DNA from 3 places in the Streptomyces sp. NPDC015171 genome. Region 1 is predicted to be linked to each of the others. Evidence: riboswitches for the same ligand, from Rfam matches in the RefSeq annotation. Region 1 holds a riboswitch; each other region holds the start of a gene.
The links. Region 1 has a riboswitch for cyclic di-AMP ahead of ACF073_RS32345 (M23 family metallopeptidase). Riboswitches for the same ligand answer to the same signal wherever they lie in the genome.
Positions count from the first base shown of each region.

Region 2: linked by a shared signal. The riboswitch ahead of ACF073_RS33280 (peptidoglycan DD-metalloendopeptidase family protein) and the one ahead of ACF073_RS32345 (M23 family metallopeptidase) in region 1 are both predicted to bind cyclic di-AMP.
Region 3: linked by a shared signal. The riboswitch ahead of ACF073_RS17405 (transglycosylase family protein) and the one ahead of ACF073_RS32345 (M23 family metallopeptidase) in region 1 are both predicted to bind cyclic di-AMP.

Region 1 covers NZ_JBIBUO010000015.1:57,903-65,575, reverse strand. The annotation lists gene ACF073_RS32360 (DNA topoisomerase (ATP-hydrolyzing) subunit A) at 1-1,707, opposite strand, end outside; gene ACF073_RS32355 (M16 family metallopeptidase) at 2,002-3,396, shown strand; gene ACF073_RS32350 (M16 family metallopeptidase) at 3,393-4,781, shown strand; cyclic di-AMP (ydaO/yuaA leader) riboswitch at 5,021-5,178, shown strand; gene ACF073_RS32345 (M23 family metallopeptidase) at 5,192-5,947, shown strand; gene ACF073_RS32340 (GntR family transcriptional regulator) at 6,146-6,832, shown strand; gene ACF073_RS32335 (HPr family phosphocarrier protein) at 7,210-7,491, opposite strand; gene ACF073_RS32330 (GNAT family N-acetyltransferase) at 7,670-7,673, shown strand, end outside.
Region 2 covers NZ_JBIBUO010000016.1:73,798-81,470, forward strand. The annotation lists gene ACF073_RS33260 (MBL fold metallo-hydrolase) at 64-1,254, opposite strand; gene ACF073_RS33265 (Glu/Leu/Phe/Val dehydrogenase dimerization domain-containing protein) at 1,437-2,615, shown strand; gene ACF073_RS33270 (TetR/AcrR family transcriptional regulator) at 2,670-3,290, shown strand; gene ACF073_RS33275 (SGNH/GDSL hydrolase family protein) at 3,349-4,134, opposite strand; gene ACF073_RS33280 (peptidoglycan DD-metalloendopeptidase family protein) at 4,374-5,294, opposite strand; cyclic di-AMP (ydaO/yuaA leader) riboswitch at 5,300-5,453, opposite strand; gene ACF073_RS33285 (alpha-galactosidase) at 5,760-7,673, opposite strand, start outside.
Region 3 covers NZ_JBIBUO010000005.1:470,346-478,018, reverse strand. The annotation lists gene eno (phosphopyruvate hydratase) at 66-1,352, opposite strand; gene ACF073_RS17405 (transglycosylase family protein) at 1,649-2,365, opposite strand; cyclic di-AMP (ydaO/yuaA leader) riboswitch at 2,370-2,544, opposite strand; gene ACF073_RS17400 (transglycosylase family protein) at 2,726-3,808, opposite strand; gene ACF073_RS17395 (cytochrome P450) at 3,954-5,612, opposite strand; gene ACF073_RS17390 (nucleoside triphosphate pyrophosphohydrolase) at 5,953-6,966, opposite strand; gene ACF073_RS17385 (SurA N-terminal domain-containing protein) at 7,038-7,673, opposite strand, start outside.

The DNA.
Region 1 (7,673 bases):
CGCCGAGGTCACCGCGCCGATCACCCCGCGCGCGGTGGTCTGCACCGCCGAGACGATGACGTCGTGCTTGACGCGCTTGGCGCCCGCCGCCGGGAACGGCTCGTCGGTCGCCGTACGGGCCAGCAGCCCCGTCGAGGACAGCAGCACCCGGCACGGGTCGTCGGCCACCTGCAGCGGCACCGTGGCGGCCGGGGCGCCCCCGGACTCCAGCAGCACCGTGCGCCGGTCGGTGCCGAACTTCTTCGCCACGGCGGCAAGTTCGGCCGAGACCAGCTTGCGCAGCTCCGCGTCCGACTCCAGGATCCGGGTCAGTTCCTCGATCTCGGCGGAGAGCCTGTCCTTCTCCGCCTCCAGCTCGATCCGGTCGAACTTGGTGAGCCGGCGCAGCGGCGTGTCGAGGATGTACTGCGTCTGCACGTCGCTGAGCGAGAAGCGCTCCATCAGGCGCTGCTTGGCCTGCGCGGAGTTCTCGCTGGACCGGATGATCCGGATGACCTCGTCGATGTCGACCAGTGCGGTCAGCAGACCCTCGACCAGGTGCAGCCGGTCGCGCCGCTTGCTGCGGCGGAACTCGCTGCGGCGCCGGACCACCTCGAAGCGGTGGTCCAGGTAGACCTCCAGCAGCTCCTTCAGGCCCAGGGTGAGCGGCTGGCCGTCGACCAGGGCGACGTTGTTGATGCCGAAGGTCTCCTCCATCGGAGTCAGCTTGTACAGCTGCTCCAGGATCGCCTCCGGCACGAAACCGTTCTTGATCTCGATGACCAGGCGCAGGCCGTGCTCGCGGTCGGTGAGGTCCTTGACGTCGGCGATGCCCTGGACCTTCTTCGCGTTGACCAGGTCCTTGATCTTCGCGATGACCTTCTCGGGGCCGACCGTGAACGGCAGTTCGGTGACCACCAGGCCCTTGCGGCGGGCCGTGACGGTGTCGACCGTGACCGTCGCGCGCATCTTGAAGGTGCCGCGCCCCGTCGCGTACGCGTCCCGGATGCCGTCGAGGCCGACGACCCGGCCGCCGGTGGGCAGGTCCGGGCCCGGGACGTGCTTCATCAGCGTGTCCAGGTCCGCGGTCGGGTACCGGATCAGATGGCGGGCGGCGGAGATGATCTCGCGCAGGTTGTGCGGCGGCATGTTCGTCGCCATGCCGACCGCGATGCCCGAGGCGCCGTTGACCAGCAGGTTCGGGAAGGCGGCCGGCAGAGCCACCGGCTCCTGCTCCTGGCCGTCGTAGTTCGGCGCGAAGTCGACGGTGTCCTCGTCGATCGACTCGGTCATCAGGCTCGTCGCCTCGGCCATCCGGCACTCGGTGTACCGCATGGCGGCCGGCGGGTCGTCGTTGCCCAGCGAGCCGAAGTTGCCGTGGCCGTCGACCAGCGGCACGCGCATGGAGAAGGGCTGCGCCATACGCACCAGGGCGTCGTAGATCGACGCGTCGCCGTGCGGGTGCAGCTTGCCCATGACCTCGCCGACGACCCGGGCGCACTTCACGTAGGCGCGGTCCGGGCGCACGCCCATCTCGTTCATCTGGTAGACGATCCGGCGGTGCACCGGCTTGAGGCCGTCGCGGGCGTCCGGCAGGGCACGCGAGTAGATGACCGAGTACGCGTACTCAAGGTAGGAGCCACGCATCTCGTCCACGACGTCGATGTCGAGGATTCTCTCCTCGAACGAATCGTCGGGCGGCGGGGTCTTCGTGCTGCGGCGGGCCATCGCTGCCTGGCTCCTTGCTGAAGCGTGGGACGGATCTGACGCGGACCATTGTGGACCTACGCACTGACAACCCGTGCCACGACCCGGTCCCGGCGACCCGGCGGGCGCCGGGGAGCCGGCCCGCCCCGGTGCGCGCGAGCCGGCCGGGAGGGGGCCCGACGCAGGCTACGCGATCCGCTGTGGGCGTACGCCCCGCGGGAACTCCGCCGAGGCCCCGCACGCTTTGCATACAGTGGCAGGAACGGCAGGAAAACCGCGGTTCGTACAACCGACTCCGCTCGTGAAGGGACGTACATGCCCATGGGTCACACGACCACGGCCGAGGCAGGCTCCGGGGGCCTGACAGCGACCGAGCACCGGCTGGCCAACGGTCTGCGCGTGGTGCTCTCCGAGGACCACCTGACCCCGGTGGCGGCGGTCTGCCTCTGGTACGACGTCGGTTCCCGCCACGAAGTCAAGGGGCGTACCGGCCTTGCTCACCTTTTCGAGCACCTGATGTTCCAGGGCTCCGGGCAGGTCAAGGGCAACGGTCACTTCGAGCTCGTGCAGGGCGCCGGCGGCTCGCTGAACGGCACCACCAGCTTCGAGCGCACCAACTACTTCGAGACCATGCCCGCCCACCAGCTGGAGCTCGCCCTCTGGCTGGAAGCCGACCGCATGGGCTCGCTGCTGGCCGCCCTGGACGATGAGTCCATGGAGAACCAGCGGGACGTCGTCAAGAACGAACGCCGCCAGCGCTACGACAACGTGCCCTACGGCACCGCCTTCGAGAAGCTGACCGCGCTCTCCTACCCGGAGGGCCACCCGTACCACCACACGCCGATCGGCTCGATGGCGGACCTGGACGCGGCTACCCTGGAGGACGCCCGCCGGTTCTTCCGCACCTACTACGCGCCGAACAACGCGGTGCTCTCCGTGGTCGGCGACATCGACCCCGAGCAGACCCTCGCCTGGATCGAGAAGTACTTCGGTTCGATCTCCGCCCACGACGGCAAGCCCGCCCCCCGCGACGGCTCCCTGCCGGACACGATCGGCGAGCAGAAGCGCGAGGTCGTCGAGGAGGAGGTCCCGGCGCGCGCCCTGATGGCCGCCTACCGGCTCCCGCACGACGGCACGCGCGCGTGCGACGCGGCCGACCTCGCCCTGACCGTCCTCGGCGGCGGCGAGTCCTCCCGCCTGTACAACCGGCTGGTGCGCCGCGACCGTACGGCCGTGGCGGCCGGCTTCGGCCTGCTGCGCCTGGCCGGCGCCCCCTCCATGGGCTGGCTCGACGTGAAGACCTCCGGTGACGTCGAGGTGCCGGTCATCGAGACCGCCATCGACGAGGAGCTGGCCCGGTTCGCCGCGGAGGGCCCCACGCCCGAGGAGATGGAGCGCGCCCAGGCCCAGCTGGAGCGCGAGTGGCTGGACCGGCTCGGCACGGTCGCCGGCCGCGCCGACGAACTGTGCCGCTACGCCGTCCTGTTCGGCGACCCGCAGCTCGCCCTGACGGCCGTCAAGCGCGTCCTTGAGGTCACCCCGGAGGAGGTCCAGGAGGTCGCCAAGGCCCGGCTGCGGCCCGACAACCGCGCGGTCCTCGTCTACGAGCCGAAGTCCCCGGAGACCGTCGAGGACGCCGGGGTCCCCGAGGACCCGGAGCAGGAAGCGACCGTAGAGGCCGGCAACGAGAACGAGGAGACGGCCAAGTGACCGAGCTCGCCACCATGGAGTTCCACCCCCAGCCGCAGCCGGGCGAGGCCAGGCCCTGGGCGTTCCCGGCCCCCGAGCGCGGCACGCTGGACAACGGCCTGACCGTGCTGCGCTGCCACCGCCCCGGCCAGCAGGTCGTCGCGGTCGAGGTGCTGCTCGACGCGCCCCTGGACGCCGAGCCGACCGGCCTCGACGGCGTCGCCACGATCATGGCGCGAGCCTTCTCGGAGGGCACCGACCGGCACTCCGCCGAGGAGTTCGCCGCCGAGCTCGAGCGCGCGGGCGCCACCTTCGACGCGCACGCCGACCACCCCGGCGTCCGGATCGGCCTGGAGGTCCCGGCCTCCCGCCTCGCCAAGGGGCTCGGCCTGCTCGCCGACGCCCTGCGCGCTCCCGCCTTCGCCGAGAGCGAGGTCGAGCGCCTGGTCCGCAACCGCCTGGACGAGATCCCGCACGAGCTGGCCAACCCCTCCCGCCGGGCCGCCAAGGAACTGTCCAGGGAGCTGTTCCCGGCGGCCTCGCGCATGTCCCGCCCGCGCCAGGGCACCGAGGAGACGGTCGAGAAGATCGACGCCGCGGCCGTCCGCGCCTTCTACGACCGCCATGTGCGGCCCGCGACGGCCACCGCGGTCGTCGTCGGCGACCTGACCGGCATCGATCTGGACGAGCTGCTCGGCGAGACCCTGGGCGCCTGGACCGGCACCCCGGGCGAGCCCCGGCCGGTGCCGCCGGTGACCGCCGACGACCGCGGGCGCGTGATCATCGTGGACCGGCCCGGTGCCGTCCAGACGCAGCTGCTCATCGGCCGGGTCGGCCCCGACCGGCACGACCGGGTGTGGCCCGCCCAGGTGCTCGGCACGTACTGCCTCGGCGGCACGCTGACCTCGCGCCTCGACCGCGTCCTGCGCGAGGAGAAGGGCTACACGTACGGCGTGCGGGCCTTCGGGCAGGTCCTGCGGGCGGCACCGGAGGGCACGGGCGCGGCGATGCTCGCCATCAGCGGCTCCGTGGACACGCCGAACACCGGCCCGGCACTGGACGACCTGTGGAAGGTGCTGCGCACCGTCGCGGAGGAGGGTCTGACCGACGCCGAGCGGGACGTCGCCGTGCAGAACCTCGTCGGTGTGGCGCCGCTGAAGTACGAGACCGCGGCGGCCGTCGCGGGCACGCTGGCCGACCAGGTCGAGCAGCACCTGCCGGACGACTTCCAGGCCACGATGTACCAGCGGCTGGCCGCCACGGGCACGGTGGAGGCCACCGCCGCCGTCGTGAACGCCTTCCCGGTGGACCGTCTGGTGACCGTCCTCGTCGGCGACGCGTCCCAGATCAAGGAGCCGGTGGCGGCGCTCGGCATCGGCGAAGTCACCGTCGTCACCGCGGAGTAGCGGCCGGCGCCGCGCGGCAGCCGCGCGGCAGCACGCGCGCGTGTGGGCCCTCACGACCTACGGGTCGTGAGGGCCCACACTGTTCCACTCTCTTCCTCAGATGCCCGTTTTGGGCCGGAGGTTGCCCGTCTGCCCTGTGGGATGCGCTACAAAAGACCGGATTCGTTTGAGGATTGAAAGCGGGCCGCCGTAGCGTCATGCGGGCTGTTCGTCAGGCAGTACGCCGCGTCCGCGGCACCGGACAGTCATCGCCGAGTCCCCGTACGGCGCGAGCCAGGGGAGCCGGGGACCCACGTCCCCTGGGGTGAATCGGGCGCCGCGCGACCGCGGGGGGCCCGTAGGAGACCTTCCTGCTCCGAACCCGTCAGCTAACCCGGTAGGCGAGAAGGAAGGAAAGGACCAGCCACTTCATGGCGTTCATGTGCGCCACCGGGAAGCACCGCAAGCCCGGACGGGTCAAGCGGACCACGGCCCAGGCGGCCGGCATCGCGGCCCTCACCACCACCGGTGTCATCGGCACCCTCGCCGCCTCCCCGGCGCTCGCCGCCGAGACCTCCCCCGAGCAGACGGGCCTGACCCCCGTCCTCACCGCGACCGAGGGCGTCGCCGAGCAGATCGACGCGCAGGCCGCCGCCCAGCAGCAGGCCGCCGAGCAGAAGGCGGCCGAGGCGGCCGCCGCGAAGGAAGCCGCCCAGCGCGCCCAGGAGGTGCGCGAGGCCAAGGCCCGCGCCGCCCGCGAGGCCGAGCGCAAGCGGCTCAACGCCTTCGTCGCCCCGATCGCGCACTCCTACGTCTCCACGGGCTACCAGGCGAGCAGCTCCCTGTGGTCCTCCGGCTCGCACACCGGCATCGACTTCCACGCGGCCAGCGGCACCTCCGTCCACGCGGTCGGCGCCGGCACGGTCGTCTCCACGGGCTGGGGCGGCGCGTACGGCAACCAGATCGTGATCCGGATGGCCGACGGCATGTACACCCAGTACGGGCACCTGTCGTCCATCGGCGTCACGGTGGGCCAGAAGATCCTCCCGGGCCAGCAGATCGGCCTCTCCGGCGCCACCGGCAACGTCACCGGCCCGCACCTCCACTTCGAGGCGCGGACGACCCCGGACTACGGCTCGGACATCGATCCGGTCGCCTACCTCCGCAAGCACGGCGTGAACATCTGACGCCACCCCAGCACCGTCCGAAGCCCCGGCTCACCGAGCCGGGGCTTTCGCCGTTTTTCACGCCGCGCCGCAGGTCCGCTGTCCAAAAATATATCCATGGATTACGGCCCGCCGTCGGAAATTCCGGCTCATTGGAATAGAGTCACGGGACACGCGTCCATCGTCGGCGTTTCACGGGGATTAAGGCGGAGGTCGGTCATGCGTATTCCGGCGCACTCGGTGTGCACCGCTGTCCGGGACGACATCATCGCCGGTGTCTACGAACGCGGCAGCCGCCTCACCGAGGAAGTCCTGGCCCGCCGCTACGGTGTCTCGCGCGTCCCCGTGCGCGAGGCGCTGCGCACCCTGGAGGCCGAGGGCTTCGTGGTGACGCGCCGGCACGCGGGCGCGTGCGTGGCCGAGCCGGCCGAGCACGAGGCTGCCGACCTGCTGGACATGCGGATGCTGCTGGAACCGCTGGGCGCCGCCCGGGCCGCCCAGCGGCGCACCGAGGCCCATCTGAAGGTGCTGCGCGGCCTGGTCAGGCTGGGCCAGGAGCGGGCCCGGCGCGGCAACAGCGACGATCTGCGCTCGCTGGGCGGCTGGTTCCACGAGACGCTCGCCCAGGCTTCCGGCAGCCCCTCGCTGACCTCGATGCTCACCCAGCTGCGGCACAAGATCGCCTGGATGTACGCGGTGGAGGCACCGCTGAGCCCGGTGGAGTCCTGGGTGGAGCACGGTGCGATCGTGGACGCGGTGGCGCGCGGGGACGGCGAGCGCGCGCGGGCGCTGACGGCGCTGCACACCGAGCGCGCGACGGGCGCGCACCGGCTGCGCTTTTCCGGCGCTGCGGAGCGTGTGAGGACTTCGCAACATGCCGTAAACATTTCGAGCCCGCGCCATTAACACGGACGCCGTATACAAAGAAGAGTAATTCGGGGGCGGAGTCATTTCTGCTGCCCGAATTCGGTTGTACCCGGAATTGGGTCGCGCGGCGGGTGCACGGCCGGCGCGGAACGGCTGTGACGCAGGGTTCTGGATTCCGGTGGACCGAGCCGGCGCGCACGGCCACCGGCGCGCGCACGGCCCTCGCGTACGCGGCCACCGGCGCACACCCGGCCCTGGCGCACAGGACCACTGACAGGCACGCCCGTCGGCGCATACCGCGAAGCCGCGCCGCCCTTGCGGGCGAACGCGGCTCCGGCGTGCTGTGCGGTGATCGCTCAGTCAGTCTCAGACATACGCAGACGTACGCAGGTGTACGCGGACGTACTCAGACGTGCTCAGACGGTCTCGGGCAGCTCTTCCAGGCCCTCGGCGACCAGCTTGGCCAGACGGTCGAGGGCGACGTCCGCGCCCTCGGCGTCGGAGGCGAGGACGATCTCCTCGCCACCCTGGGCGCCCAGGCCCAGGACGGCGAGCATGGAGCCCGCGTTGACGGGGTTGCCGTCAGCCTTGGCGATGGTCACCGGGACGCCTGTGGCCGTGGCGGCTCGGACGAAGATGGAGGCGGGGCGGGCGTGGAGACCCTCGGCCCAGCCGACGTTGACGCGGCGCTCAGCCATGTGTTGCTGCCCTTCAGTGCTCAGGGTTGTCTAGACCAGTTTCCCACATCGTGGGGCATGCCCGGAGAGGGCCCTCGTCCCGCTCCGGTGTGAGGTCGGACCGCGGCCTCGGTCCGGCTCTCCGTCCCCCACAGACTGCCTCGCGCCGTTGTCGTACGCGAGCCGTACTCTGGGGCCCATGC
Region 2 (7,673 bases), on a different contig from region 1:
CAGACCCGGGAAAAGTCCGCCGCGGACCCGGGGAAAGGGGTGGGCGCAGGTGCCTCGTCGGGCTCAGCCCACGCTGCCGTGCGTGGCGGCGCCCCGGGCGGGCGGCTCCGCGACGAACGCCCCCACCGAGCGCCATGTCCGCCGCACCTCGCCCGCCACGCCGCGCCACCACGCCTCCGCCGGAAGCTTGCCGGACGGTTCGAAGGGCTCGCCCGGGCGGGGCAGGGCGACCGCCTGGCCGGCCTCCTCGGCGGCCTCCTTCGTCCAGTCCCCCGGCTCGGCCCACGGGTGCGGGGCGAGGTTGAAGGTGCCCCAGTGGATCGGCAGCAGGACGCCGTGCGGCGCCCCGCCCTGGAGGTCCAGATGGGCGCGCAGGCCCTCCGCGGGGGTCATGTGGATGTCGGGCCAGAACTCGCTGTACGCCCCGATCTGGATCATCGTGGCGTCGAACGGGCCGTGGCCGGCACCGATGTCCTTGAAGCCGTCGAAGTAGCCGGTGTCACCGCTGTGGTAGATCCGGTGCTCCTCGCCCGCCACGACCCAGGACGCCCAGAGGGTGTGCTGGGTGTTGCGCAGGCCCCGGCCGCAGAAGTGGCGGGCCGGGGCGGCGGTGAGGGTGAGGCCGCCGACGCGGGTGGCCTCGTGCCAGTCCAGCTCGCGCAGCCGGTCCGGGGAGACACCCCACTGTTCGAGGTGGGCGCCGACGCCGAGCGGCACGGCGAACAGGGTGTCCGTGCCCGCCAGCGCCTTGATCGTGGGCAGGTCAAGGTGGTCGTAGTGGTCGTGCGAGATGACGACGACGTCGACCGGACCGAGCGCGGCCAGCGGCAGCGGCACGGGGTGCAGGCGCTTGGGCCCGGCGAAGGGGAACGGGGAGCAGCGCTCGCCCCAGACGGGGTCGAACAGCACCCGGTGGCCGTCGATCTCGGCGAGCACGCTGGAGTGGCCCATCCAGGTCAGCCGCAGTCCGGTGGCGGGCGGCTCGGCCAGGTCGGCGAAGGTGGTCGGGTGGACCGGGATCGTGCCCTTGGGGGCCCGCAACGGCCGGGTCTCCTTGTCGAGGAACACCTTCGCGAGGTCCAGCGTGGAGCCGCTGGGCCGGGTGCGGGCGGGGCCGCCGGGGTTCTGGAAGACGCCGTCCTTGAAGTGCGGCGACCGGCGGATGCGCGCCAGGCGTTCACCGCCCGGGTCCGCGCCGAAGGCAGCGGGCCGCAGCGCGCGGAGCCCGGAGTTCGGAGAACGCAGACCGGTCACAGTACCTCCCGGTGAAGTGGGTGAGGCCCTCCATTATGGTCGGCCCCTGCGACAGTCCGGACACGGCGGGGTGCGCCCGCCCGCCACTGAAGATCGGTTCAGCGCGTTGACAGGGCCCGGACCCGCTCCGGAAACTGACTCACGGTTCAGTAACATTCGCCTTCACGCCCTCCGGAGCTCCCATGACCGCCCCCCTGATCTCGCTCGTCTGGACCGATCACGTCACCGGCCGCCAGGGCTTCCTGGTCGTGGACCGGCTGGTGCGCGGCGTGGCGAGCGGCGGGCTGCGGATGCGCCCCGGCTGCACGCTGGAGGAGGTGGCCGGGCTCGCCCGCGGCATGACGATGAAGGAGGCCCTGCACTACGACCCCGCGGCCCGCTACGTCCCGCTCGGCGGCGCGAAGGGCGGCATCGACTGCGATCCTCAGGACCCGCGGGCGTACGGGATCCTCGTCCGCTACCTGCGCGCGATGCGGCCGTACATCGAGAGCGTCTGGACCACCGGCGAGGATCTGGGCCTCAGCCAGGACCTGGTGGACCGTGCGGCGGCCGAGGCGGGCCTGGTCTCCTCCGTGCAGGCGGTGTATCCGCTGCTGGACGACGAGGCGGCGGCCCGGAAGCGGCTCGCGGACGCCTTCGCGGTCGAGGTGGACGGCATCGGCCTGGACGAGCTGGCCGGCGGCTGCGGGGTCGCCGAGTCGGTGCTGGCGGCCCTGGACCGGGCGGCGGTGCCGTACGCCGGCACCCGGGTCGCCGTGCAGGGGCTCGGCACCATGGGCGGGGCCACCGCGCGCTTCCTCACGCGCGCGGGTCTGACGGTGGTGGCCGTCGCCGACATCAAGGGCACGATCGCCAACCCGGCGGGGCTCGACGTCGAGGCGCTGCTGGCCGCGCGGGACGGCTACGGGACCGTGGACCGGGGCGCGCTGCGGCCGGACGACCGGGAGCTGCCCGGCGGCGCCTGGCTGTCCGCCGAGGCGGAGGTGCTGGTGCCGGCCGCCGTGTCGTACGTGGTGGACGGCGCGAACCAGGACCGGATCCGGGCGCGCTGGATCGTCGAGGCGGCCAACATGCCCGTCGTACCCGAGGCGGAGGCGCCGCTGGCCGCGCGCGGGGTGACGGTGCTGCCGGACGTGGTGGTCAACTCCGGGACGAACGCCTGGTGGTGGTGGACCCTGTTCGGCGACATCGGCGCGGACCCCGACGAGGCCTTCGCGCACATCCGGCGCTCCATGCGGGCCCTGGTCGGCCTGATGCTCGACCGTGCCGAGGCCGACGGGACGACCCCGCGCGCGGCGGCGCACGCCCTGGTGACCGACCGGCTGCCGGTGATCGCGGACCGCTACGGCTGGTACCGCTGACGGGCCCGTGCACACGGCTTAGGCGCCACCGGGGTCAGCGGCTAGGGTGACCGCGTGGCGAGAGTGCGGTTGAGCGTGGCGGAGCGGCGGGAGGAGCTGCTGCGGGCTGCCATCGAGCAGATCGAGGCGCGGGGCGTGGCGGCGGTGCGGATCGCCGACGTCGCCGCCGCCCTCGGTGTGAGCAACGCGCTGGTGCTGTACCACTTCTCCACCAAGGAGAACCTGGTCGCCGACGCGTTCGCCTACGCGGCCCGGGACGACCTCGCGCATCTGCGGAAGCTGCTGGGCCGGCGGACCACCGCGCTGCGCCGGCTGCGGTCGGCGGTGCGCTGGTACGCGCCGACCGGACAGGCCAAGGGCTGGCGGCTGTGGATCGAGGGCTGGGCCGTCGCCCTGCGCGAGCCCGCCCTGCGGGAGGTCGGCCGGGAGCTGGACAAGCAGTGGAAGGCGGCGATCGCCGAGGTCATCGCCGAGGGGGTGGCGGCCGGCGAGTTCCGGTGCCCGGACCCGGCGGGTACGGCGCTGCGGCTGACCGCGCTGCTGGACGGTCTGGCGGTGCAGCTGACGTCGTACCCGGGCGCGGTGCCGCGGTCCCGGGCGCAGGAGTGGGTGGACGACGCCCTCGCCCGGGAACTGGGTCTGGACCGGGATGCGTTGACCGAGCGCCGGCGGTGAGCACGCGCGCGGCCGGGCCCCGGACCGCGCTGGAGCGGTCCGGGGCCCGGTCCGCGGGTCAGGCCACGGAGGCGATGCGCATCTTGATGTCGTCCGGCGACAGCGCGCCCTTGGCGGTCACGTGGTCGCCGGAGGACTCGCCGCGCAGCCGCCGCCCGATCCAGGGGACGAGGAACTCGCGCGCCCACTGGACGTTGTCACGGCGGATCTCCAGGGTGCCCCGCTGCGGCAGCGGCGGCCACGGCTGCTCCGGGTCGGCCGGCACGTCCAGGCCGAGTGCCTGCCCCGCGCGCAGCGCCACGCGCGTGTGCCCCTCGGGCGAGAGGTGCAGCCGGTCGCTGTCCCACGCCCTGCGGTCCCGCACGGACTTGAGGGACCACAGGTCGAGCACGGGGCAGCCGTACCGGTCGGCGATGGCGCGGACATGCCCGTTGTAGGTGGCGATCTTGCCGCGCAGGTGTTTGAGCACGGGGACGCCGCGGGTGTCGAAGCCGGTGGTCACCAGGACCGTGCCGGCGGCCTCGGTCAGCCGGGCCACGGCGCGCTCGAAGCGCTCGGCCACCTCGTCCGGGTCGGTGCCCGGGCGGATGATGTCGTTGCCGCCCGCGCAGAAGGAGATCAGGTCCGGGGCCATGCCCGCGGCCTGCGGAAGCTGGTCTTCCATGATCTGGTCCAGCAGCTTCCCGCGCACGGCGAGATTGGTGTACTGGAAGTCGCCCTCGGGACGCCGGTCGGCGAGCAGCACCGCGAGCCGGTCGGCCCAGCCCACGAACGCCCCGTCGGGGCCGGGATCGCCGACGCCCTCGGTGAAGCTGTCCCCCACCGCCACGTACGACCCGATCACTGATCTGCTGTCATTCTTCGAATCGTCTGCCACGTCGGACCATGATTCCCCTTCGGATGTGACCTACGCGACCGTAGGCGGGGGTTGACGAACGGTGAGATGAGCCACTCGTAAAGAATTTGCCATCCAGGAATACACATGATCTCCGGGCTGTTGGACGCGGACACACCAAAGGCCGGACCCGGGGATCGGGGTCCGGCCTTCGGCGGCGTGTCAGGCAGGTGGTGCGGGGGGAGCGCTCAGCCGACGGCGACGCCGTGCGAGCGGAGGTAGGCGACCGGGTCCACGTCCGAGCCGTACTCGGGCGTGGTGCGGATCTCGAAGTGCAGGTGCGGTCCGGTCACGTTGCCGGTGGCGCCGGACAGGCCGATCTGCCGGCCGGGGCTCACGCTCTGGCCGGCCGAGACGGAGAGCTGCGAGAGGTGGGCGTACTGGGCGTAGTGGCCGTCGTTCAGCTTGATGACGACCTGGTTGCCGTACGCGCCGCCCCAGCCGGCGGAGACGACGGTGCCCGCGGCGACGGCCTTGAGCGGGGTGCCGGTCGGTACGACGAAGTCGACGCCGGTGTGGTAGCCGCTGGACCACATGCTGCCGGCGACGTGGTAGTTGGTGCCGACGGTGGCGCCGGTCACCGGGAGGAGGTAGCCGGTGGCGGAGGTGCGCGCGCTGCCGGACCCGGAGGTCTGGGCGGGCTGCGGGGCGGCGGGCTGGGCGGCGGGCGGTTGGGAGGGCCGCGCGGCGGCCGAGGGGTGCTGGGGGGCAGCGGACTCGGTGCGGGCCGGTGCGGCCTGCCGGCCGATGCTGAGCTTCAGGCCCGGGTGGATGAGCGACGGGTCGGCGCCCACGGCCTGCCGGTTGTCGGCGTAGAGCCGCTGCCAGCCACCGCCGACGTGCTGCTCCTCCGCGATCTTCGCAAGGCAGTCACCGCCGCGCACGGTGTAGGTGCGCACACCCGCGCCCGACTGGGCCGAGGTCTTCTTCGTCGTTTCCGGAAGGGACTGCACGGCCTTTCCGGAGACCGGCTGCGCGGCGGGGGCGGCGTGCGCTCCGGCGGCTCCGAGGAGCGGCAGGGCCAAGGCGGCACCGCCGGTTCCGGCGGCGGCTATGGAGCGAGAAAAACGCGGGGTCTTGGGACGTCGGTGCTTACCCTTGGCGGGCATGGCGCGATTCCTCTCCGGCGCCTGCGAGGTCAGCTGTCGGGTTCGGGCTGGAGCTGCCCGGCCGTGCGCGCACGGCTGCACCCCTAGCCTGTCGCGGAGACCGGACAGGCAGTCGTACCCGGGTCCCCCGCTCCTGCCGGCACGGGTCACATGTCAGGGGACTCCGGGCGGCGGCAGGATTCGGCGTTCCGACCGGATTGAGGGCGAAGGTAGGCGAGCAAGACGCGTGGAAACAAGCGACAGATTCCCGTTGTCCGTGTTTCGACTGATCACGGACGAAAATCCATGGTCACCCAGCGTGAATTCCCGCGTCTCCGCGCGCCCGTTCCGCTTTTCCCGTACGGCTATTACGTGGACATGACGCGCGACGCACGGTCACGGATATGACGCTGCTCACGCACTGCTCGGCCATGACGCCTCATTCCACGGCGAGTTTGGACGAAGGCATCAATTCGGGCAGATGGCTCAGATGCGGTGCAGTCGGATAACCGTCGCGTCCAGGTCGCCCGTGAGCCCGGTGCGCAGTCCATGGTGCAGCAGAACGGCCCCTCGGTACACTTCGCCCGTTTCACGGCATTCATACGATGCCGTCGGGTCGAGTCCGCGCAGCCGCAGCGCCGGCGCCGGCTCGCCGAAGCTCTGCGCCTGGAGCCAGGCGAGGACGACCGTCTCCGCTCCTCGCACGTACTGGACGGCGCTCAGGCCGCCCGCCGGGGGCCGCAGCCGGTACAGCTCGCCGTGCTGCACGACCGGCCGGATCTCCTTGTACAGCTCCACCCACCGCCGGGCCTCGGCCAGCTCCCGCGCGCTCCACTCCGTCAGGTCGCCGCCGACCCCGAGCACGCCCGCCATGGCGCTGACGAACCGGAAGCGCAGGGAGCTGGAACGCCCGTTGAGCTGGGTGTTGGGGCTGTCGGTGACCCAGGCGGCCATCACGCGCGCGGGATGGATCTGGCTGAAGCCGTGCTGGATGGCGAGCCGGTCCAGCGGGTCGGTGTTGTCGGAGGTCCACACCTGGTCGGTGCGGCTCAGCACCCCCAGGTCGATCCGGCCGCCGCCGCCCGAGCAGGACTCGAAGGCGACCTGGGGGTGCGCGGCCCGCAACCGGTCCAGCAGGGCGTACAGGGCGCGGACGTGGTCCACCCAGAGGCGCTGCGGGTACGGCTCCCCCGGCCAGCCGGCGTCGGTGAAGCAGCGGTTGAAGTCCCACTTGACGTAGTCGACCGGGGCGCTGGACAGCAGGGTGTCCAGCTGCTCCCACAGATACTCCTGGACATCCTCGCGGGCGAGGTTGAGAACGAGCTGATTGCGCAGTTCCGTCCGCTTGCGTCCCGTCTGGTGCTGGACCCAGTCGGGGTGGGCACGGTACAGCTCGCTGTCCGCGTTGACCATCTCGGGCTCCACCCAGATGCCGAACCGCATGCCCAGGCCGTGCACCTGGTCGGCGAGGGGCTTGAGACCGTGCGGGAACCGGTCGGGGTTGGGCGTCCAGTCGCCGAGGCCCGCGTGGTCGCTGGTGCGGGCGCCGAACCAGCCGTCGTCCACCACGAACAGCTCGACGCCGATTTCGGCGGCCCGGCGGGCCAGGGCGGCCTGCTGCTTCTCGGAGATGTCGAAGGTCGTCGCCTCCCAGGAGTTGAACAGCACCGGGCGGTCCCGGTCGGCCCCCGGGATCACATGGGCGCGCTGATAGGCGTGCCAGGTGCGGCTCGCGCCGCCGAAGCCGCCGTCGCTCCACAGGCCCGCGAAGACCGGGGTGGTGTACGACTCACCGGGCGCGAGGAGCAGCAGCCCGGAGTCGTCGTGGCCGGCGCCGCCGGTGATCTGCACGCGCGCGTCCGGGAGTTGGGCGACGGCGATGCGCCAGGAGCCGGACCAGCCGAGCGCGCAGCCGTAGACCTCGCCGCGTTCCTCGGTGGCGTCGGTGTCGAGGGCGACCCAGGGCAGGTGCTGGTGGCCGGTGTGGCCGCGGCGGCTGCCGATGACCTTCTCGCCGTAGGTGAGGGGGGCGGTGGTGAGCCGGGACTCGGCGGCCCAGCGGCCGTGCAGCTGGGACAGCCGCCAGCCCTCGCGGTCGGGCAGGGTCCAGGTGGCCGCGTCCGCCCGCAGCAGCTCCACGCGCGAGCTGCCGCCGTTCTGGACGGTCACCCAGCGCTCGACGACGTCGCCGCGCATCCGGTAGTGCAGCGTGATGCCCACGCCGTCGTCGTCGAAGCGCAGCCGCAGCTCGTCGCCCTCCGCGCGGTAGGACTCGAAGCGCCACTCGGTGCCGCGGCGCTCGTCGGTGCGCACGGAGAGAGCGGGGCGGACGAAGCGGGGGCCGCCCTCGACGGGGTACTCCTCGCGGCCGTCGAGGGGGGACTCGAAGGCCCAGTAAGC
Region 3 (7,673 bases), on a different contig from region 1:
GCACACGGTACGGGACCGAGTACGGGGACGTACGTACGACTGGCTCAGCTGTGACCCTGTACGGCTCAGCCCTTGAAGCGCGGGAAGGCGCTGCGGCCGGCGTACACCGCGGCGTCGTCGAGGATCTCCTCGATGCGCAGCAGCTGGTTGTACTTGGCGACGCGCTCGGAGCGGGCCGGGGCGCCGGTCTTGATCTGGCCGCAGTTGGTGGCGACGGCCAGGTCGGCGATGGTGACGTCCTCGGTCTCGCCGGAGCGGTGGGACATCATGCACTTGAAGCCGCTGCGCTGGGCCAGCTCGACGGCGTCCAGGGTCTCGGTGAGCGAGCCGATCTGGTTCACCTTGACCAGCAGGGCGTTGGCGGCGCCGTCCTCGATGCCGCGGGCCAGGCGCTCCGGGTTGGTGACGAACAGGTCGTCGCCGACCAGCTGGACCTTGTCACCGAGACGGTCGGTGATGACCTTCCAGCCGGCCCAGTCGTCCTCGAACAGCGGGTCCTCGATGGAGACGAGCGGGTAGGCCGCCACCAGCTCCTCGTAGTACTCCGTCATCTCGGCGGCGGAGCGCTCCTTGCCCTCGAAGAGGTACTTGCCGTCCTTGTAGAACTCGGAGGCGGCGACGTCGAGCGCGAGGGCGATCTGCTGGCCGGGGACGTAACCGGCCTCCTTGATGGCCTCGAGGATGAGGTCGAGGGCGGCGCGGTTGGAGTCCAGGTTCGGGGCGAAGCCGCCCTCGTCGCCGAGACCGGTGGACAGGCCCTTGCCCTTCAGGACCTTCTTGAGGGTGTGGTAGACCTCGGTGCCCCAGCGAAGGGCCTCGGAGAAGGACTCCGCGCCGATCGGGGCGATCATGAACTCCTGGATGTCCACGTTGGAGTCGGCGTGCGAGCCGCCGTTCAGGATGTTCATCATCGGCACCGGCAGCAGGTGCGCGTTCGGGCCGCCCAGGTAGCGGAAGAGCGGGAGGTCGCTGGCCTCGGAGGCGGCGTGGGCGACGGCGAGCGAGACGCCGAGGATGGCGTTGGCGCCGAGCGAACCCTTGTTGTCGGTCGCGTCCAGGTCGAACATGGCCTGGTCGATCAGGCGCTGCTCGGTGGCGTCGTAGCCGACCAGCTCGGGGCCGATCTGCTCGATGACGGCGAGGACGGCCTTCTCGACGCCCTTGCCCTGGTAGCGGTTCGGGTCACCGTCGCGCAGCTCGATGGCCTCGAAGGCACCGGTCGAGGCGCCGGACGGGACGGCGGCACGACCCGTGCTGCCGTCGTCGAGGCCGACCTCGACCTCGACCGTGGGGTTGCCTCGGGAGTCCAGGATTTCCCGGGCTACGACGACGTCGATGGACGGCACGAGCATCTCCTTCGTGGATGTGACGCTGGTTGTGCGGGGCTGGTGTGCCTTGCGACTAGAGCCTAACCGTCCCTGAGGCGTCGGCCACCGACCGACCGTCCCGTGGACAGGCCGACGGTACCTTTTGTTTCTTCACGAAACAAAGGGAAGGGGCGCGGCGGACGCGAAAAAGCCCCGCCCCGGTGCGTACGGGGGAACACGCACCGGGGCGGGGAGCCCGTGGGGACGGGGGTGGCCCGCACGGGGCCCTGCGGCGGGGCCCGCGGAAGGGTGCGGGCCCGTGGTCCGGCCGGAGCCGGAGGTCACTTCAGGTGCAGCTGCTGACCCGGGTAGATGAGGTCGGCGTCCTGGACGATGTCCTTGTTCAGCTCGAACAGCTTCTGCCAGCCGCCCTTGACCTTGTGCTTCTCGGCGATGGTGCTGAGGGTGTCGCCCGCGGCCACCTTGTACTCGCCGTCGCCCTTCTTGACCGTCTTGCCGGTCGGGGTGGTGACGGTCTCGCTCTTGGCGGAGGCGGCCGGGCGCTCGGCGGAGCGGGAGGCGGCCTGCCCGTCGGAGGAGCGGGTGGTGGTGCTGCCCGAGTCCGGCGTGGAGGTCGACGGGGTGGACGGGGCCGACGGGGTCGTCGGGGCGGAGCCGCCATTGGGGGTGCTCGACAGGCCCGTGCCGCAGACCGGCCAGGCGCCCTTGCCCTGCGCGGCGAGGACCTTCTCGGCCACGGCGATCTGCTGGGCCTTGGTGGCCTGGTTCGCCTGCGAGGCGTAGGCGGTGCCGCCGTACGCGGCCCAGGTGGAGGCGGAGAACTGCAGACCGCCGTAGTAGCCGTTGCCGGTGTTGATGGACCAGTTGCCGCCGGACTCGCACTGGGCGACGGTGTCCCACTCGGAGGTGGTGGCCGCGGAGGCGTTGCCGGCCGCCATCAGCGGGGCGGCGACGGCGGCGCCGGTGACACCGGCCAGCGCGACGGCGCGGACGGCCTTGGACGGACGACGGTGCTTGCCCTTGCCGGAAAACAGCATGGATCGATCCCCTCACCGACGCCTGCGAGGTGAGCTGTCGGGTTCGGGCCGGTTGAGTTGCCCGGCCGCACCTCCCGCTTGCGCGGAGTGCGGCTTCACCCCCAGCCGGTTCCAGCCTCAAGTGCTGGTTCCGGCGCCTACCTTGGGTCCCCCGCTCCTGCCTACGGCGCTTGACGCGTCGACTGTTCCCGGACGGCCGCTGGCAGGATTCGGCGTTGCGGCACCGGGGCCCGTGGTGACGAGCGGCCTTGACCGTAGGCAGGCGATCGCCGGAATTTCAAAGACGATCAGGGCTTCTGAGACTCATCCCACACTTTCGCCAAATCGGACATTAGGCTCTAAGTGGGGCGTCAACTCCCGCTACTTACCGCCTGTTTCGTCCCCAACTTCCAGGGTCTGACCGGCGGAGATGTGGTTCGGGTCGGACCCGACGGACTCCTTGTTCCCCGCGTACAGCGCCCGCCATCCGCCGTCGACGTCAAGGGAGTCGGCGATGGAGCAGAGGGTGTCGCCCTCGCGGACGGTGTAGGTGCCGGGCTCACGGGAGGCGTGCCGGCCCGAGGAGGCGGCCTCCTGTCCGTTTCCCGCACCTTCGTCCGCACTCGCACCCCGGTGCCGTCCGCCGCTGGCGAGGGACCCGGTGTCGACCAGGCTCCAAGCACCGGCGGCCTGCTGGGGGTTGTCGGCGATCCCGGCGTCCGGGGTGGCCGTGGGGGACCCCTCGGTCTCCCGCGGGCCGCCGGTCGCCGGCGGGGTGGACTTGCCCGACTCGGGCGTGTCGCTCCCGCTGGAACCGGTGTCCTTGCCGGAGCCCTTGCCCGCGTCCTTGCCGGAGTCCTCGCCCGGCTTCGCGGACGGCTTTCCGGTCTCCTTCGAGGAGGAGCCCGTGCCGGAGCCGGAGTTGGCGTCGGAGTCGGCATCCGTGGAGGACGGAGAATCGGGCGAACCGGACGAGTCGGAGCCGTGGGAGTCGTCCGACGAACCGGAGTCGCCGGCCCCGGACGTGTCTCCCGAGCCGCTGCCGCCCCCGGAGCCGCCGACGCCCGTGTCGACGTCCACGGAGCTTGAGTCCGAGGTCAGGCCGGACAGCAGGGCGCAGGTGGCCCAGGGCGTCGTGCCCCGGTCGGCGAGGATCTTCTCGGCCACGGAGATCTGCTGGAGGCGGCTGGCCTGGTCGGCGCTGCCCGCGTACTGCCCGCCGCCGTACGTGTCCCAGTCGTCCTGCGAGATCTGCAGGCCGCCGTAGTACCCGTTGCCGGTGTCGGCGCTCCAGGAGCCGCCGCTCTCGCATTCGGCCACCTTGTCCCACGTGGTGCCCTCGGCCGCGTTGGCGCTCGCCGCGCCGAGGAGCGGGATGGCGATGGCGGAGCCGGTCACTCCGGCCGCGACGAGGAGGGCCGGAGCCTGACGGGGGCGACGGTGTCGACCGTTCCCGGAGAGCATGCGGAAGCCTTTCGAGCGACAGCTGGAGCGGTGGGCGCCGAAACTCCGCGCCACACTGAGGGGTGAACGTATAGGCAGACGATCACTTGTCACAAGTTAATGCCGCGCAGATCACGTGAAGATCACAGAAGTGAACGTCTCCGGTTCACGCGGTGGGTGTGAACTCGACCGGGAGCGTGCGCAGGCCGCGCATGATGAGTCCGCCGCGCCAGCGCAGGTCGGCCGGGTCGGCGGCGAGCCGCAGGTCGGGCAGCCGGGTGAGAAGGGTGGCCAGCGCGGTCTGGCCCTCCAGGCGGGCGAGCGGGGCGCCGAGGCAGTAGTGGATGCCGTGGCCGTAACCGAGGTGCTGGTTGTCGCGGCGGGCGAGGTCCAGCACGTCCGGATTGGCGAACCGCTCCGGGTCCCGGTCGGCGGCGGCGAGGACGACGAGCACCGGATCGCCCGCCGCGATGTCCTGGCCGCCGAGGGTGAGCGGCTCGGTGGCGAACCGCCAGGTGGCCAGCTCCACCGGGCCGTCGTAGCGCAGGAGTTCCTCGACGCCGGTCTCCAGCAGGTCCCGCTCGCCCGCGGCCAGGGACCGCTGCAGCCGGTGGCGCTGCCCGGGGTGGGTGAGCAGGGCGTAGGTGCCGTTGCCGATGAGGTTGACGGTGGTCTCGAAGCCGGCGAAGAGAAGGATGAAGGCCATCGCGGCGGCCTCGTTCTCGGTGAGGTGCTCGCCGTGGTCGGAGGCGCGGATCAGGCCGGAGATCAGGTCCTCGCCGGGAGCGGGCTCGGCGGGCAGCGCCTCCCGCTTCTTGTGGATCAGCTCGGCGAGGTAGCCGCGCATCTTCTTCACCGACCGGGCGACCCCGCCGCGCGGCCCTCCCCCGTGCCGGATCATCATGCCCGCCCAGTCCCGGAAGTCGTCCTGGTCCTCGCGCGGCACACCGAGCAGATCGCAGATGGCGTAGATGGGCAGCGGGAAGGCGAACTCGTGGATGAGGTCGGCGGAGCCCGTCTTCGCGAACCCGTCGATGAGCTGGTCGGTCAGCTCCCGCACCCGGGGCGCGAACTCGGCGACCCTGCGGGGCGTGAACGCCTTGCTGACCAGCCGGCGCAGCCGGGTGTGGTCCGGCGGGTCGATGTTCAGCAGATGCGTCATCAGCTCGGCCTTGCGCTCGCCCGGGATGCCCGTCTTGCCCTTGGCGTGCGCGGGCTCGTCGTGATGCGCCGGGTTCTTGCTCAGCCGCTGGTCGGCGAGGGCCTGCTTGGCATCGCCGTACCGCGTGACCAGCCACGCCTCGACCCCGCTGGGCAGCCGCGTCCGGTGCACGGGCGCGTGCTCCCGCAACCAGGCGTACGCGGGGTACGGGTCGGTGGCGAACTCCCAGGTGAAAAGGGCCGGGGGCGGGGGCGGGGTGGAGGGCGGGGTGGAGGGTGCGTCGGCCGGGTGGGGGGACGCGGAGTGGGGGGACGCGGAGTGGGGGCAGGGCTGGGTGGCGGAGGCCGGGGACGGTGGGCCGGGGCGGGGGGCCGGGGCGGCGGGGTCGCCGGGGTCGCCGGCGGGCGGGTCCGGAGGGGAACTCGGGGCACCGGAGTGGGGAGCCGGGGCGGCGGGGTCGCCGGCGGGCGGGTCCGGAGGGGAACTCGGGGCACCGGAGTGGGGAGCCGGGGCGGCGGGGTCGCCGGCGGGCTGGCCCGGACGGGAACTCGGGGCACCGGAGTGGGGAGCCGGGGCGGCGGGGTCGCCGGCGGGCTGGCCCGGAGGGGAACTCGGCTGGTCGGGGGTGGGGCCCGGCTGGTCGGGGTGGAGCTGCTCGGTCACTCCTCGACCGTATCCGGCTTGCGGGCGGGCGTCCGTCCGGGTGGCGGGGCGGGGGCGTCGGACGGGGGCCGGCGCGGCGTGGGCCTCGCGGGTGTCGCCGGTGTCCGGCCGGGACCCTGCGTGCGACGTCCAGCCCGGTGGCCGCCTGTGCCGGCACCTCCCCGGCTCGCACCTTCCCGGCCCGCGCCTGCTCTGCCCCCGCCTTCCCGGCCCGCCGTTCCACGGCCCGTGAGCGTCAGGACGTGCCCGGCAGCTCGTGCCGGGGCTCCTCCGGGCTCCTCCGGCTCCGCTGTCGCGCCCTGCCCCGACGCCCCGCCTCCGCCCGTAGTGCGGCGCGGTACTAAGAGGACAGCCCCTCGGCAGCCCGTATCGCGTCCCGGTACGCCCGTGCCGCCGCACGCAGCGCCGCCTCCGGGTCGACACCGTCCGCCTCGGCGCGGGCCGCCAGCGCCAGCAGTTCGTAGCCGATGCCCTCCCCCTGCGGCAGGGGCACCGCCAGGCCCGCCGTACGGGTGCGGGAGGCGAGCTTGGCGGCGAGGGCCAGGCCGGGCTGGCCGAGCGGGACGCCGTCGGTGACCGAGCTGCGCTGCTTCTCCTCCGCCTTGGTGCGCAGCCAGTGCGCCTTGACGTCCTCCGGGGTCTCGGCCTGCTCGTCGCCGAAGACATGGGGGTGCCGGTGGATGAGCTTGGCGACGATGCCACCGGCGACGTCGTCGATGGAGAACGGCGCGTCCTGGTCCTCCTCGGCGATCCGGGAGTGGAAGACGACCTGGAGGAGGACGTCGCCCAGCTCTTCGCGCAGCTCGGTGCGGTCACCCGCCTCGATCGCCTCGACCAGCTCGTACGCCTCCTCGATGCCGTACTTCGCGAGGCCCTCGTGGGTCTGCCGGGAGGACCACGGGCACTCGGCGCGGATGCGGTCCATCACCTGCACGAGGTCCAGCAGGCGGGCGCCCGGCAGATCGTAGGAGGCGGGGAGCAGCTCCAGCTCCGGCATGGCGACCCGGCCGGAGCCGGCCAGCCGGGCGAGGCCGTCGGTGAGCGCCGGCTCGCCCTCGCCCATGGCCACGACCACCACCGTCCGCCCGCCGGCGCAGGCGTCGACCAGCCCCTGCGCGGTGGGGGACGCCTCCGCCACCGCTATCCCGGCCTCGCGCAGATAGGGCAGCTGCGGATGCGTGCCGTCGGCGCACAGCACGGCGTCGGCGGAGCGCAGGGCCTGCCAGGCGGGCCAGGACAGCAGGCCGGGGGCGACGCGGTGGCTGGTGGTGAGCAGGACGATCCGGCCGGTGGCGGCTTCCTGGCCGGGCTCGGGGCGGGAGGCGGGGCTGGTTCCGGGGCTGGTTTCGTTCACCACCCGAACGTAACCCACGGGGCGAGGGAGCGGATTGAGTTATCCACAGGGCCAAGGGGCCGTGCCGCCGGCTACGCCGTCAGCGGCCGGTCGGCCGCGGTCGTGACCTCCCGCACCCACGGTGTCTCGGCGTCCACCCGGCTGCTCTTCCGCACGTCCCAGGAGCCGTAGCGCGGGTTGAGGTCGATGTGGAGTTCCCCGGAGGCCTTGGACAGGGCCTTCCAGAAGGCGGGCTGGCTGGTGTCGGTGCCGAGCTTCTCGGCGAGCTTCTGCGCCTCCAGCTGGAGGCGCAGGTTGTCGTCGAGGCGGCCGGGGGCGATGCCGTACTTCTGCAGCCAGGCCGTCTTCAGGCCCTTGCTGCCGCCGGCCTGCTGCTCCAGGCCCGCGCGCATCTGCTGGATCTCCTTGCGGGTGACCGAGACGCCGGCGTCCTGCGCGGCGCGGTGCAGGACCCGGTCGAGCACCATGTTGTGCAGGGTGTCGCGGGTGAGGCTGCTGGTGGAGGAGAGGACCTGCTGGTACTGGGTCTCGTCCGGTACCGCGGCCCGCTGGGCCCGGCGGACCTCGTCGACCCGGTTCTCCAGCTGGGCGACGGTGATCCGCTGGCCTCCGACGACGGCGGCGGCGCCCGGGTGGGCGTCGTTCCCGCAGGCGGTCAGCAGGGGTGCCGCGGCGGCGATCGCGGCGGTGAGGACGAGCGCGGTGCG